One region of the Streptomyces drozdowiczii genome, then DNA from elsewhere that is predicted to be linked to it. Evidence: riboswitches for the same ligand, from Rfam matches in the RefSeq annotation. Region 1 holds a riboswitch; each other region holds the start of a gene.

Region 1 (4,567 bases):
CGGGAACGGCCGGTTGACGTGCATCCGCCACCAGGGCGGAGCAGGGGGCCGGGGAATCCGGCGAGGACGGCGAGCCGGAGCAGGCCGGGGGTGCGCGAGGGGAGGTAGATCCCGCCGGCCCGGCCGCCGACCGCCTCGATGGCGTGTACGACGGACTGGGCGAGCACCAGGGACAGGTCGTCCGGTGCCCGGCCGTCCTCCGGTCCTGCGGGCGGGCCGTCGCTCGGGCCGAACGGCAGCTGCCCGGCCGCGCCGTGCCAGGTCACACAGCAAGGATGCTCCCGGGCGGGCCGCGCGGCACGTCGGAGGCCGCCCCGGACGCGCGGGAGCGGTGGACACCACCGGCTGTGGCGTCCACCGCTCCCGTACGGTCCGTGCGAGCGCCTACCGGCCCTGGTCGGGCGGGCGGCGGTCGCCGAGCTGGTCGTTCATCTTCTGCTGAGCCGAGTCGACCTGGCCGCCGTACTTGCCGCCGGTCTTCTTGTCGACGTAGTCGCCGCCCTTCTCGACTCCCTGGCGGGCCTGGTCCGGATGCCCCTTGATCATGTCCTTGATCTTGTCGAGCATGCCCATGACTGACCTCCTAGAGACGCTGACCGTTCCAGCATCCACGTCCTGCCGTGCCCTCGCATTCCGGGACGGGCGCCGGCGCCGCCGCGGGCGGCAGGGCACGCGAAAGGGGTGGAAAGAAGCGCTTCCGCTTCTTTCCACCCCTGCTCACGGCCCTGCCCCGAGCGCGGGGCCGGTGTGGATCAGTACGCGCCGAAGACGTTGTCCATCGAGCCGTACGTGGCGGCGGCGTAGTTGCACGCGGCCGTGATGTTGGCGACCGGGTCGTAGATGTCCGTCGACGTACCGGGCACGTGGTAGGCGTCGAAGGTGGGCTGGATCACCTGGAGCAGACCCTTGGAGGGGGTGCCGTTGACGGCGTTGATGTCCCAGTTGTTGATCGCCATCGGGTTGCCCGAGGACTCGCGCATGATGTTGCGGTAGATGCCGTCGTAGCTGCCGGGGATGCCCTGCTGCCCCATGATCGCCAGGGATTCCTTGATCCAGCCGTCGAGGTCGTCGGTGTACGTGACGGACGCCTGGGTCTCGGCGGGCTTCTCGGCGGCGACCGGGACAACCGTGCGCTCGGAGCGGTCGGCGCGGTCGGCGCTCTCGGTCCGGGGGCGGTGTCGCCGTTCTTCTCGGCGGTCTCCGCCTTGAACGCGCTCTTCTTCGCGGCCTTCGGGGCGGCGGCCTCGGACTTGGCGCCGATGGTGAGCTTCAGGCCCGGGTGAATGAGGTCGGGGTTGCTGCCGACCGCACCGCGGTTGTCCTTGTACAGCCGCTCCCAGCCGCCGCTGAGGGAATGCCCCTGGGCGATCTTGTAAAGCGAATCGCCGGACACCACGGAATAGGTGGTGGGCGTGGCCTTGCGCACGGCAATTTCCTTGCCGGCGACGGAAGTCGGGGCCGCGGCCTTTTCGGCGACGACGGTCTTGGCGGGGGCGGCGGAAGCCGATCCGGCCGAGATCAGGGGGAGCGCGAGAACGGCTCCGCCCGCGCTGACGGCGATGAAACCGCGGGTCAGGGACGCGGACTTGGCACGACGGTGCTTACCCGTGATGGGCATGGCGTATTTCCTCTCCGTCGCCTGCGAGGTGAGCTGTCGGGTTCGGACTGGAGATGTCCGGTCGCGCATGGCGACTTCACCCCTAGCCGCTCCGGATTCCGGACCGGCGGCAAACCTGGGTCCCCCGCTCCTGCCGTACGTGAGTGGTCGGGTTCCCGGACGGCGGCAGGATTCGGCGTTCCATCCGGATTGATGACGGGACCGTAAGCGAGAAACGACGGCCGGAACAAGCCCGGAATTGCTGATCACAATTGTTTTGCAAGATCAATCAAAGGAAATGCTCATGATCGCCCGCGCCGGGGGAAGTCAAATTTCTTGGCACGACTGGGAACCGGGAGATCGGATTGCGCGTCAGAAACGGCTGACGTGACGCTGCCCACTGAGGACACAATGGCAGCATTCGTCCGTTTTGAGATCATCTGACATCATCAAAACCACCCCGAACGCCCGCAATTGACCTTTTGCCTAAATAGGCTCAAAAGGGACATGAGGCAACCCGGGAAACGGCCGGGATCGCGGATTCGGACCCCCTCGTCGGCGTGATCACTCTATGGTTAGGCTTACCTAAGTGTTGCCGCCCCTCGTTCACCGTCACAGGGAGACCCCAAGACCATGGCGCCGCGTTCCGCCCCTTCTTCCCGTCATTCCGTCGCCCCCGCCGACCAGGAACTCGCCGGGCGGCTGGCCCTCGTGACAGGAGCCGGACGCGGTATAGGAGAGGCGGTCGTGCGGGCGCTCGTCGCGCGCGGCTGCCGGGTCCTGGCGACCGACGCGGCCCCGGAGGGCGTCGACGCCCTCGCCCGGGAGTACGAGGGGAGCGTCGTGGCCCGGACGCTGGACGTCACGGACGCGGCGGCCGTCGAGGCCCTGGTCGCGGATGCGGAGGACACGCTCGGCGCCCTCGACATCGCGGTCAACGTGGCCGGGATCCTGCGCTGTTCACCCGTCACCGAGCTGACCGACGAGGACTGGCGGGCGACCTTCGCCGTCAACACCGACGGGGTCTTCCACGTCTCGCGGTCCGTGGCGGGCCGGATGGCGGACCGGGGCGCGGGCAGCATCGTCACCGTCGCGTCCAACGCCGCCGGCATCCCCCGTACGACCATGGCGGCGTACGCCGCCTCGAAGGCCGCCTCCGTCATGTTCACCAAGTGCCTCGGCCTGGAGCTGGCCCCCCGGGGCGTCCGCTGCAACACCGTCTCGCCCGGCTCCACGCTCACCGACATGCAGCGCGGGATGTGGCCGGCCGGTGAGGCGCACGACGACGGGCCCGCCGCGCGGCGCGTCATAGCCGGGGACCTGGCGAGCTACCGCACGGGCATACCGCTGGGCAGGATCGCCGAGCCGGCCGACATCGCCGAGGCGGTCGCCTTCCTCGTCTCCGACCGGGCCCGCCACATCACCCTGCACGACCTGTACGTCGACGGCGGCGCCACCCTGCGCGCCTGATCCGTCCGCCCGGCGCCCCCGAAAACGGCCCTCCCCCTGGAGACCTGGAACGATGACTGCTGCACCGTACGAAGACGCCCCGACCTGGCCCGCGGAGTTCGCCGCCCGTTACCGCGCGGCCGGGCACTGGCGCGGCGAGACCTTCACCGGCATGCTGCGCGAACGGGCCGAGGCCCACGGCGACCGCGTCGCGCTGATCGACCCCGCGCCCGAGCGCCGCGCCTGGACGTACCGGGAGCTGGACGAGCGCGCGGCCCGGCTGGCGGCCGGCTTCCGGGCGCGCGGGATAGCCAAGGGCGACCGGGTCGTCGTCCAACTGCCCAACATCGCCGAGTTCGCCGAGGTCGTCTTCGCCCTCTTCCGGATCGGCGCGCTCCCGGTGTACGCGCTGCCCGCCCACCGCGAGACGGAGATCGGCTACTTCTGCTCCTTCGCCGAGGCCGTCGCCTACGTCATCCCGGACCGGCACGCCGGATTCGACCACCGCGCGCTGGCCACCGCCGTACGGAAGCAGGCGCCCACCCTGAAGCACGTCTTCGTCGTCGGCGACCCGGGCGAGCACACCGCCCTGTCCGATGTGCCGTGCGACGCCGCCGGGGAGCCCGAGGACGGGCCCGAGCCGCACGACCTGGCCTTCCTCCAGCTGTCCGGCGGCACCACGGGGGTGCCCAAGCTCATCCCCCGTACGCACGACGACTACATCTACTCGCTGCGCGGCTCCAACGAGATCTGCGGCGTCGACGCGGACACCCGCTTCCTCGTGGTCCTGCCCGCCGCGCACAACTTCCCGATGAGCAGCCCCGGTTGGCTCGGCACGCTGTACGCGGGCGGCACCGTGGTCCTCTGCCCGCGCCCCGACCCGGCCACGGCGTTCCCGGTCATCGAGCAAGAGCGCGTCACCATGACGGGCATGGTGCCGCCGCTCGCCCTGGTGTGGACGGACGCGGCCGCTTCGGCGGAGCGGGACCTGTCGAGCCTCGAACTGATTCTGGTCGGCGGCGCCAAGTACAGCGAGACGGCCGCCCGGCGCCTCGAACCGGCGCTCGGCTGCCGGCTGATGCAGGTCTTCGGCATGGCCGAGGGCCTCGTCAACTACACGCGCCTGGACGACGACTACGAGACCGTCGTCTCCACCCAGGGCCGGCCGATCTCCGAGGACGACGAGATCCGCATCGTGGACGACGCCGGACAGGAGGTCCCCGAAGGGCAGTTCGGGCACCTGCTGACCCGGGGGCCGTACACGATCCGGGGCTACTGGCGCGCCCCCGAGCACAACAGGACCGCGTTCACCGAGGACGGGTTCTACCGCACGGGCGACATCGTGCGCCGCACCCCGAGCGGCCATCTCGTCGTGGAGGGGCGGGCCAAGGACCAGATCAACCGGGGCGGCGAGAAGGTCGCGCCGGAGGAGATCGAGAACATCATCCTGGCCCACCCGGCGGTGCACGACGTGTCGGTGGTCGGGGTGGCCGACCCGTATCTCGGTGAACGCACTCTGGC
Region 2 (4,567 bases), 2.9 Mb from region 1:
GGCAGGGCGGCGGCGCGTGCGGTCGCCGAGTACGAGGCGTTCGCGACGTCCCTCGCCTCCCTGCGCCGGCAGGCCGGGCGGGGCAGGGCAGACCCGGACTTCGCCGCGCGCGAGCTGGAGCTGCTGCACCACCTCTGGCAGCGCCGCGAGATCGCGGGCCCCGCCCTCGCGTACGCGGCCCGGGCCACGCACCGGCGGCCGCCGGGCTACACGGCCGCCTGGCCGCCCCGACAGCCGTACGCGGCCGGGCCCAGGCCGTACGCGGGCGGGCCGACCCCGTACGCGTACGGCAACCCGGCCCCGTACAACGGCAATCCGAACCCGTACGGCAGCCCGGGCCCGTACGGCAGCGCGAACCCGTACAGCAGCCCGCCCCCGTACCCGACGACGCAGCCCTACGGTCAACAGCCCTACACCGGCGGGCCGCCGGCCTGACGCCTACGCGGAAGCCGCCGTCAGCGCCGACAGCTCCTCGTCCGTCAGCCGGAGCCCGGCGACCGCCAGCAGGGCGGGCAGCTGGTCGACCGTGCGGGCGGAGGCGATCGGCGCGGCCACCGTCGGGCGGGAGGCGAGCCAGGCCAGGGCCACCGTCGCGATCTCGGCGTCCCGGTCCCGCGCCACCGTGTCGAGCGCGGCGAGCACCCGCCGGCCGCGCTCGGACTCCAGGTGGCCGGCCGCGCTCCCGGCGCGGGCGCTGTCCACCGTCGCCCCCGGGCGGTACTTGCCGGTGAGGAAGCCGGAGGCCAGCGCGTAATACGGGACAGCGGCGAGCCCGGCACCGGCGGCGGTGTCCTGGAGTTCGCCCTCATAGGTGTCCCGGGAGACGAGGTTGTAGTGCGGCTGGAGCGCCACATAGCGGGCCAGACCCTCGCGTTCGGAGAATTCCAGCGAGGCGCGCAGTCGCGCGGCGCTGATGTTGGAGGCGGCGATCTCGCGGACCTTGCCCTCCTTCACCAGCTCGTCGAGGGCGGTGATGATCTCCTCGACCGGGACGGTCTCGTCGTCGAAGTGCGTGTAGTACAGGTCGATGTGGTCCGTGCCGAGCCGGCGCAGCGACTCCTCGGCGGCCGACTTGATCGTGGGCGCCGAGAGGCCCTTGTAGCCGGGGAGGGCACCGACCTTGGTGGCCACCACGACATCGGACCGGTTGCCGCGCGAGGCGAGCCACTTGCCGATGACCGTCTCGGACTCGCCGCCCTCGTTGCCGGGGACCCAGTGCGAGTAGGCGTCGGCGGTGTCCACGAAGTTGCCGCCGGCCGCCGCGTACGCGTCGAGAACGGCGAAGGACTGGTCCTCGTCAGCGGTCCAGCCGAAGACGTTTCCACCGAGGCAGAGCGGGAAGACCTGGAGGCCCGACGGGCCGAGATTGCGCAGTGAAGTCATAGGTGGAACAACAGCTTCCGGGCCACCCGCTATTCCGTGCCACCTACATCCGGCAGGCTGCCGCCGCACGCGAACCGGCAGCCCTGACGTCGGGGGGTGTGCGTCAGGGCTGCCGGGGTTCGTAAGGCCGCGTACGGGGAAGGGCCGCGGCGTCGGAGGAGGAGACCTCAGACGGTCAGGCCGCGGGCGCGCAGCCAGTCCATCGGGTCGATACCGGTGCCGTCCGGGGTGTGGACCTCCAGGTGGAGGTGCGGACCGGTCACGTTGCCGGTCGCACCGACGCGGCCGATGGTGTCGCCGGTGGTGACCTTCTGGCCGACCGTGACGCCGATCGAGGACTGGTGGCAGAACCACAGCTCGGTGCCGTCCTCCAGCTCCAGCACCGTGCGGTAGCCGTAGGCGCCGGACCAGCCGGCCGACTTGATGGTGCCGGTGTGGATGGCCTTGATCGGGGTGCCGGTCGGGGCCGCGAAGTCGAGGCCCGTGTGGTAGCCGGAGGACCACATCGAGCCGGCCTCGCCGAACGTCGAGGTGATCGTGTACGAGGAGGTGGGGATCGCGTAGCCGGCGGCGAGCTTGGCCAGGCGCAGGGCCTCGGCCTTCTTCTTCGCCGCCTCCTCCGCCTTCTTCTTCTCGGCGGCGGCCTTGGCCTCGGCCTCGTCCTGCTGCTTCTTCGCCTCGGCGGCCGCCTTCTCGGCAGCGGCCTTCTCCTCGGCCGCCTTCGCCTCGGCGTCGGCGGCGCCCTGCTGCTGCTCGGCCTGCTGGAGGATGCGGGCGCGCAGCGCCTCACCGGCGTCCGTGGTGCCCTGCTCGGCCTCGGCGGTGGTGATGCCGGCGGTGGTCAGCGGGGCTGCGGCGGTCGCGGTGGCGGGGGCTTCGGCCCGGCTCTCGCCGGAGAACAACGCACCCACGCCGGGGAGGGACTTGGCGTCGGGGAGATTGTCCGCGAGGGAATCGGGAAGAGAGATGGAGACCGGCGGTTTGCTCTGCGCGGTGGCCATGCCGCCCGCGCCGACGGCCGCGATGACACCGACGCCGAGGACGGTGGAGCTACGGGCCAGACCATTGCGCTGCTTGGCGACACGGTGCTTGCCGCGGACGGGGCGGACAGACTCCTCGGTGGGGTTCCATTCCTCCCAGGTCCGCTCGGAGTCGGCGTCGTCGGCGCGGAAGCCGCTGCCGAAACCGGCGCCGGTGGCGAAGGCGTTGCCCCGATCGGTCGCGTAGTCGCCGCCCTGTTCCGGGAGGTGGGCGGTGCCGGGGCCGGACGCGAAGTCGGCGCCGTACTCGGGCACGAACCGGGAAGGTGATTCGGGGGCAGGCTTGTTGGACGCCACGCGGGCGCACTCCTTTCCTTCCTTCTCGCCTACCGGGTTAGCTGACGGGTTCGGAGCAGGAAGGTCTCCTACGGGTTCCTCCGCCTCTTGTGAAGACGAAGACGCCCGATTCACCCCATGTAGGTGGTTCCCCGGTTCCCTTGCGGAATTCGGCGCACGCGCGCGGCGCCGTCCTGACGACGGCTGGGACAACCGCGCTGCGTTATCGAACGTTAATAGACAGACGCCTCCGATTCCAAGCCGTTCCCCCGATCGTTCACGCGCCCGGCCTGGACTTACGCGACACAAACGGGTGGAATCGGGCGACTTGATCGGCGCTCAGCCACTACGCGTTTTCTGACGTTGCGTCAACTGTTATGCGGAGCGGCGCCCCTCAATCACTGAGCGTGGCACCCCGCTTGACGATCTTCACCGTCCTGCGCCGGTCGGGCTGCCCCCTCGCCGGCCGGGCCACCGCGAGCAGCGCCATGTCGTCCGTCGACTCGCCCCCCGTATGCAGCCGGACGTCGTCGGTCAGCGCGGACAGCAGCTCCTCCGGGCCCGGGAAGAGCCGCCCGCTCAGCCGCTCCGCGGGGTCGTAGAAGACGCCGTCGGCGTCACGGGCCTCCGACAGGCCGTCCGTGTAGAACAGCAGCGTCCCGCCGGCCGGCAGCTCCCACTCGTCCGAGCGGTCCGGCCGCACCCCCAGGTCCATGCCCAGCGGAAGCGCGGGCTCCGAGGGCGTCAACGCCTCCACCGCCCCGTCCCCGTGCAGCAGCAGCGGGTCCGGGTGGCCGCGGTTCACCATCCGTACGCGCTCCGCGCCCGGCGGGATCTCCGCGAGCACGGCGGTCACGAACCCCTCGAACGCGTCCAGATTGCTCCGCCGCACCGACTCACGCGCCAGTGCGCGCTCCAGCCGCTGCGCCACGCCCTCCAGCGACTTCTCCTGCTCGGCCGCCTCCCGGAACGCCCCGATCACCACCGCCACCGCGCCGACCGCCTCCAGCCCCTTGCCGCGCACATCGCCCAGCACCAGCCGTACGCCGTACGGAGTGTCGGCGGCCGCGAAGAGGTCTCCCCCGACGAACTCGTCGGCCTGCGCCGCCTCGTACCGCGCGGCCACCTGGAGCCCGCCGATCCGCTCGGGCGGGGTGGGCAGCACGGCCCGCATGGCCGTCTCGGCGATGATCCGGGCGGAGGCCAGCTGCTCGTTCCCGCGCCGCACGACGCGGTTGATCACACACGCCTGGACGGCGACCGTGAGCACGGTGAGCATCTCGATGAACGAGACCACCTCGACCAGGTCGCCGGTGTAGAGCCGGATGCCCGCGAGGGCGAGCACCGCGGCGATCCCGATCCGAATCGTGGTGCCCAGGCCGAAGAAGGGCGCCGCGATCAGCGGGGCGGCAGCGAATATCGGGACGGCCGTGAAGGAGGGCGGCGTGAAGAGGTCGAACACCACCCCCACGACGATCATCGCCACCGGCAGCACCCGGACGAACCGGCGGCCCCGTGCGCCGTCGGGCCCTCGCCACCGTCGCGTCCACTTCCCCACCTGCGGTCTCCTGCCCGGTGCAGCCGCGGCCGGTACCGCGCATCTCCCCCAGCCTCGCGCCCGCCCGGCCGGCGGGCGACTCCTCGACCGCCGATGGGGCGAACGCGTGTACGTCGGCAACGCATCAGGCCCGGCACGCTGTCTGCGTACCGGGCCTGATCCTTCAGTAGCGGGGACAGGATTTGAACCTGCGACCTCTGGGTTATGAGCCCAGCGAGCTACCGAGCTGCTCCACCCCGCGTCGGTGAACCCAACTCTACGTCATATTCGGGGCTCTCATGACCACCCGCCCCGGGCGCAGCGACGGCCC
Region 3 (4,567 bases), 120 kb from region 1:
CCCATCATAACCTTCTGTACGTCCTGTACATTTTTTACGGAAGCGTGCGCGGGCGCCCCGCTGTGCCCGCGCGACCGGAGGAGAGGCACCGCCGTGTACCGTCCCGTCGCCCGTCACGTCCTGCCCGAGTTCACCGAGCGCACCTCCCAGGGGTCCCGGACCCTCGACCCGTACTCCAAGCTGCTCGCCGAGCGCGTCGTCTTCCTCGGCACCGCCCTGGACGAGACGGCCGCCAACGATCTGGTGGCCCAGCTGATGTACCTGGAGCACGACGCGCCGGACCGGCCCGTCTCGCTGTACATCAACTCGCCGGGCGGCTCGTTCGGCGCGATGACGACCCTGTACGACACGATGAACTTCCTCGGCTGCGAGGTGGAGACCTACTGCCTGGGCCGGGCGGGGGCCGGGGCTGCGGTGCTGCTCGCCGCGGGCGCCCCGGGCCGGCGGCACATGCTGCCCGGCGCCAAGGTGGTCGTCAGCCAGCCCGCGCTGGACGAGCCGGTCCAGGGGCAGCCGTCCGACCTGGAGATCGAGGCACGGGAACTGGCCCGGATGCGCGACACGATGACCGCCATGCTGGCCCGGCACACGGGGCGCTCCGCCGAGCAGGTCACCGAGGACACCGAGCGCGATCTCGTCCTCGACGCGGAGGCAGCTCTGGCGTACGGGCTGGTGGACCACATCGTGCGGAACCGGCTCCCGGTGCCGCCGCGCTCCGGGTGGTGAACCGGGGATGCAGCCACCGGAGTTCTCGCCGCTGCCCGCCCTGACCCGGGCCGAGTCCGAGTTCATCGACCGCTATCTGCATGTGGTCGACCAGGTGGGCCGGATCAACCCGGCGCACGGGGACGACACCTACGCGGCCCTGCGCGCCGCCCAGGCGCTCGCCTCGCACGCGGCGGCCTTACGGGACGCGCTCGCGCTGATGCACCGGCGCGGCGAATCACGTATCCACAGCGCCACGTTGACCCGCGCGCTGCGGGCGCTGGACGGCGAGCGGCGGGCGGGCCGGGTCGCCCTGCCGCCCGCCCCGCCGGACTGACACCCCCGCAGGTCACCGACACGCCCGAGGGGTGCGCCGGATTTCCTCGCTCGTTCGGCGTAGGAGTTCCCTCTCACGAGCGACGGGCCGATTTGCCTTTTCCTGATGCGCGGGGGGCGGATTCCTTCGCGACGCCGCTGGTACGGCCGTGGCCGCGGGCGGCCGGCGGACCGCCGTACGGGTTTCCGTCCACCTGAACGGGCCATCCGTGACGGTCTTCACCGATGGCTGTTCCGGCTCGGAAATCCGGCCCGAGGTGAGTCAAGATCCGTGGGACGACAAGCCCCCGCCACCGCGGCGGGGCGGTCCGGGCGGACGCCGAGTCCTGCCGCCGCCCGGATGACTGGTCGACAGGAGTGGATCGGCAGGAGTGGAGGACCCGAGCACTACGGGACCGCCGGATCTCCGGTTGTCCCTCGGGGTGAAGCCGCGTCACGCGGCCGGGCGACTTCGCCAGCCCGAACCCGACAGGTCATCCTTCACAGGCGGCTGACGAAGGGTTGCGCATGAGTGCGCAGGTTCATGTCCCGTCTCTGCTCGCCCGGGCCACCACGGCCTCGGTCATGACTCTCGCCGCCGTCGGCGGCACGCTGTGCGTCCCAGGAGCCGCGCCCGAGGCGCAGGCGGCCGGCCACGCGATGAAGGCCCTGAAGATCGCCGCGTCGAAGAAGGGGGCGCCCTACCGCTGGGGCGCCACCGGGCCCGGCAGCTTCGACTGTTCGGGGCTGACGCTCTATTCGTTCAAGAAGGCCGGCAAGAAACTCCCCGGACGGCCCAGCAGCAGTACAACAGGACCAGGCACATCTCGGCGTCCAAGCGCCAACGAGGTGACCTGGTCTTCTTCCATTCCGGGCGCAGCGTCTACCACGTCGGCATCTACGCCGGCAGCGGGAAGATCTGGCACTCGCCGAAGACGGGCGCCGTGGTCCGCCTGGAGAAGATCTGGACGCGGAGCGTCTACTACGGCCGGGTCGCCTGACCCGGCCGCCTCAGGGCTGGACGGGGACCTGCCACGGGAGCGCCACCCAGACGGTCTTGCCGCCGTCGGCGGTGGGGGTGACGGCCAGCCGGCCGCCGTACTCCTTGGCCAGCGAGCGGATGATGACCATGCCGCGGCCGTTGTCCTGCTGGACGGCGGCGGGCAGCCGCTGCGGCCGGCGGGGGTGGCTGTCCGTCACCCCGAGGCGCAGTTCCTCGTCCCGTTCCAGGCGCAGGTCGACGGTGAAGGTGGGCGACTGCCCGAAGGTGTGCAGGACGGCGTTGGTGGCCAGCTCCGAGAGGATCAGGCGGACGGTGTCGGCCAGCTCCGCGTCCTCGGGCAGGCCCCACTCCGTCAGTACCCGGGCGACGAACCCGCGGGCCGCGGAGACCGAGACCGGCTCGCTCGGCAGGGTGACGCGTGCTTCCTGATGGTCTGCCATGGCGAGCCGTCCCTTTCCCACCCGATACCGGACCGGCGAGCGGTCCGGTTGTGCTTCGCGCCAGATTGCCACCGATGCTCCCCTCCGTGGCGGCGATCCACCAAGATATGCATATATCTGTCCCTCAAACCGGTGAACTCTCCCCACACGGGCCCGCTCGGGCGCCACACTGTCTGCTCGTCGGGCAGCGGGAGGGAGCCATCGGATGCAGCACGGCCCTGCGGTGCGGCGCCGCAAGCTGGGAGAGGAGCTGCGGAGCCTGCGTCACACGTCAGGTCTCACGAGCCGGGAGGCGGCGGCGCTGCTCGGCTGGCACCAGTCGAAGGTGAGCAGGATCGAGACAGGTGTCAGCGGGGTGCGGCCGGATGACGTGAACCGGCTTCTCGACGCGTACGGCATGGACGATCCGAAGCTCCGCGAGGTCCTGGGCGCGCTCGCCGGTTCGGCGGGCGGGGCGGCGCCGGCTGGTGGCACGCCTACCGGGGGCTCATCCCGCCCAGTACCGCGACTTCATCAGCCTGGAGTCGCAGGCGCGCACCGCCCGCACGCTGGAGACCACGGTGGTCCCGGGCCTGTTGCAGACGGCCGACTACGCCCGCGCGGTGACCCGGGCATCGCTGGACGGACTGCCGTCCGGCCAGCTGGACTCGCTGGTGGAGGTGCGGCTGACCCGGCAGGGGGTGCTGCGCAGCGATCCGCCGCTGCGGCTGAGCGCGGTCCTGGACGAGGCGGTGCTGCACCGGGAGGTGGGTGGCCGAAGAGTGATGCGGGAGCAGCTGCGCCATCTCGCCCGGGTGGCACAACTTCCCCATGTGCAACTCCAGTTGCTTCCGTTCTCGGTCGGCGGCTATGTCAGCCTCACCAGCCCTTTCGTTATCTTCTCCTTTCCGACCGCTTCCGACCTTGACGTGGTCGTTCTTGACCACTTGACGAGTAGCCTCTATCTGGAACGGAAAGAAGACCTTGCGGCGTACAGCTCGGCCTTCGAGACCCTTCAGACGCACGCGCTGTCGCCGGAGCACACGCTGGACCGGATCGCCGCGATCGACCGCGGCGACCGGTGACCCCCCACCGCCCGGAGGAAGCGTCATGTCCGAACACCTCGCCCGGCACGCCTCGCGCTGGCGAAGCAGCAGCTACAGCACGGGGATGAACAACTGCGTGGAGACCGCGCCGTCCGGGAGCGGCCGGCTGCTGGCCGTGCGCGACTCGAAGGACGTGGCCCGGACGCCCCTGGAGTTCTCCACGGCGGCCTGGACGTCCTTCGTCTCCGGCTTGAAACGCTGAGCCGGACCACCGCCTCAGCTCTGCGGTGCGGTCCTCCGCACCGTCTCCACCGCCCGCGCGATCTGTTCGTCCGTCAGATCCGCGCGGGCGGTCAGCCGGAGCCGCGAGATGCCGTCGGGCACGGACGGCGGCCGGAAGCAGCCCACCGCCGTCCCGGCCGTCCGGCAGTCGGCGGCCCAGCGCACGGCGGCGTCGGCCGAGGGCGCCCGGACCGAGACGACCGCCGCGTCGGGCCGCACCGCGGTCAGCCCGGCCGCCGTCAGCCCCTCGTACAGCGCGGTGGCGACCGTACGCGCCCTGAGCGCGCGCTCCGGTTCGCGGCGCAGCAGCCGGAGTCCGCCCAGGGCCGCGCCGACGGCGGCCGGGGCGAGCCCGGTGTCGAAGATGAACGTCCGCGCGGTGTTGACCAGGTGGTCGATGACCCGGGCAGGGCCGAGGACCGCGCCGCCCTGGCTGCCCAGGGACTTGGACAGGGTGAGCGTGGCGACGACGTCCGCGTCGCCCGCGAGCCCCGCCGCGTCGAGCGCGCCGCGTCCGCCCTCGCCGAGCACCCCGAGTCCGTGCGCGTCGTCCACCAGGAGCGCGGCGCCCTCCGCCCGGCAGACGGCGGCCAGCGCGGCGAGCGGCGCGGCGTCGCCGTCCACGGAGAACACCGAGTCGGTGACGGCCAGCTTCCGGCCCCCGTGCCCGCGCAGCGTCTTGCGGACGGCCTCCGGGTCGGCGTGCGGGACGACGGCGGTCTCGGCCCGGGAGAGCCGGCAGCCGTCCACGATGGAGGCGTGGTTGCCCGCGTCGGACGCGATGAGGGCGCCGCGTC

What was found. Region 1 has a riboswitch for cyclic di-AMP ahead of NEH16_RS28235 (LysM peptidoglycan-binding domain-containing protein). Riboswitches for the same ligand answer to the same signal wherever they lie in the genome.
Positions count from the first base shown of each region.
Region 2: linked by a shared signal. The riboswitch ahead of NEH16_RS14955 (M23 family metallopeptidase) and the one ahead of NEH16_RS28235 (LysM peptidoglycan-binding domain-containing protein) in region 1 are both predicted to bind cyclic di-AMP.
Region 3: linked by a shared signal. The riboswitch ahead of NEH16_RS27740 (C40 family peptidase) and the one ahead of NEH16_RS28235 (LysM peptidoglycan-binding domain-containing protein) in region 1 are both predicted to bind cyclic di-AMP.

Region 1 is NZ_CP098740.1:6,203,388-6,207,954, reverse strand. It holds gene NEH16_RS28240 (antitoxin) at 385-573, opposite strand; partial or broken gene NEH16_RS28235 (LysM peptidoglycan-binding domain-containing protein) at 753-1,618, opposite strand; cyclic di-AMP (ydaO/yuaA leader) riboswitch at 1,622-1,806, opposite strand; gene NEH16_RS28230 (2,3-dihydro-2,3-dihydroxybenzoate dehydrogenase) at 2,231-3,067, shown strand; gene NEH16_RS28225 ((2,3-dihydroxybenzoyl)adenylate synthase) at 3,120-4,567, shown strand, end outside.
Region 2 is NZ_CP098740.1:3,304,517-3,309,083, forward strand. It holds gene NEH16_RS14945 (PrsW family glutamic-type intramembrane protease) at 1-435, shown strand, start outside; gene NEH16_RS14950 (aldo/keto reductase) at 439-1,383, opposite strand; gene NEH16_RS14955 (M23 family metallopeptidase) at 1,551-2,720, opposite strand; cyclic di-AMP (ydaO/yuaA leader) riboswitch at 2,732-2,885, opposite strand; gene NEH16_RS14960 (PP2C family protein-serine/threonine phosphatase) at 3,094-4,257, opposite strand; tRNA gene NEH16_RS14965 (tRNA-Met) at 4,425-4,498, opposite strand.
Region 3 is NZ_CP098740.1:6,083,075-6,087,641, reverse strand. It holds gene NEH16_RS27750 (ATP-dependent Clp protease proteolytic subunit) at 94-726, shown strand; gene NEH16_RS27745 (hypothetical protein) at 734-1,042, shown strand; cyclic di-AMP (ydaO/yuaA leader) riboswitch at 1,381-1,545, shown strand; partial or broken gene NEH16_RS27740 (C40 family peptidase) at 1,681-2,021, shown strand; gene NEH16_RS27735 (ATP-binding protein) at 2,032-2,463, opposite strand; partial or broken gene NEH16_RS27730 (helix-turn-helix domain-containing protein) at 2,669-3,527, shown strand; gene NEH16_RS27725 (DUF397 domain-containing protein) at 3,553-3,750, shown strand; gene NEH16_RS27720 (8-amino-7-oxononanoate synthase) at 3,765-4,567, opposite strand, start outside.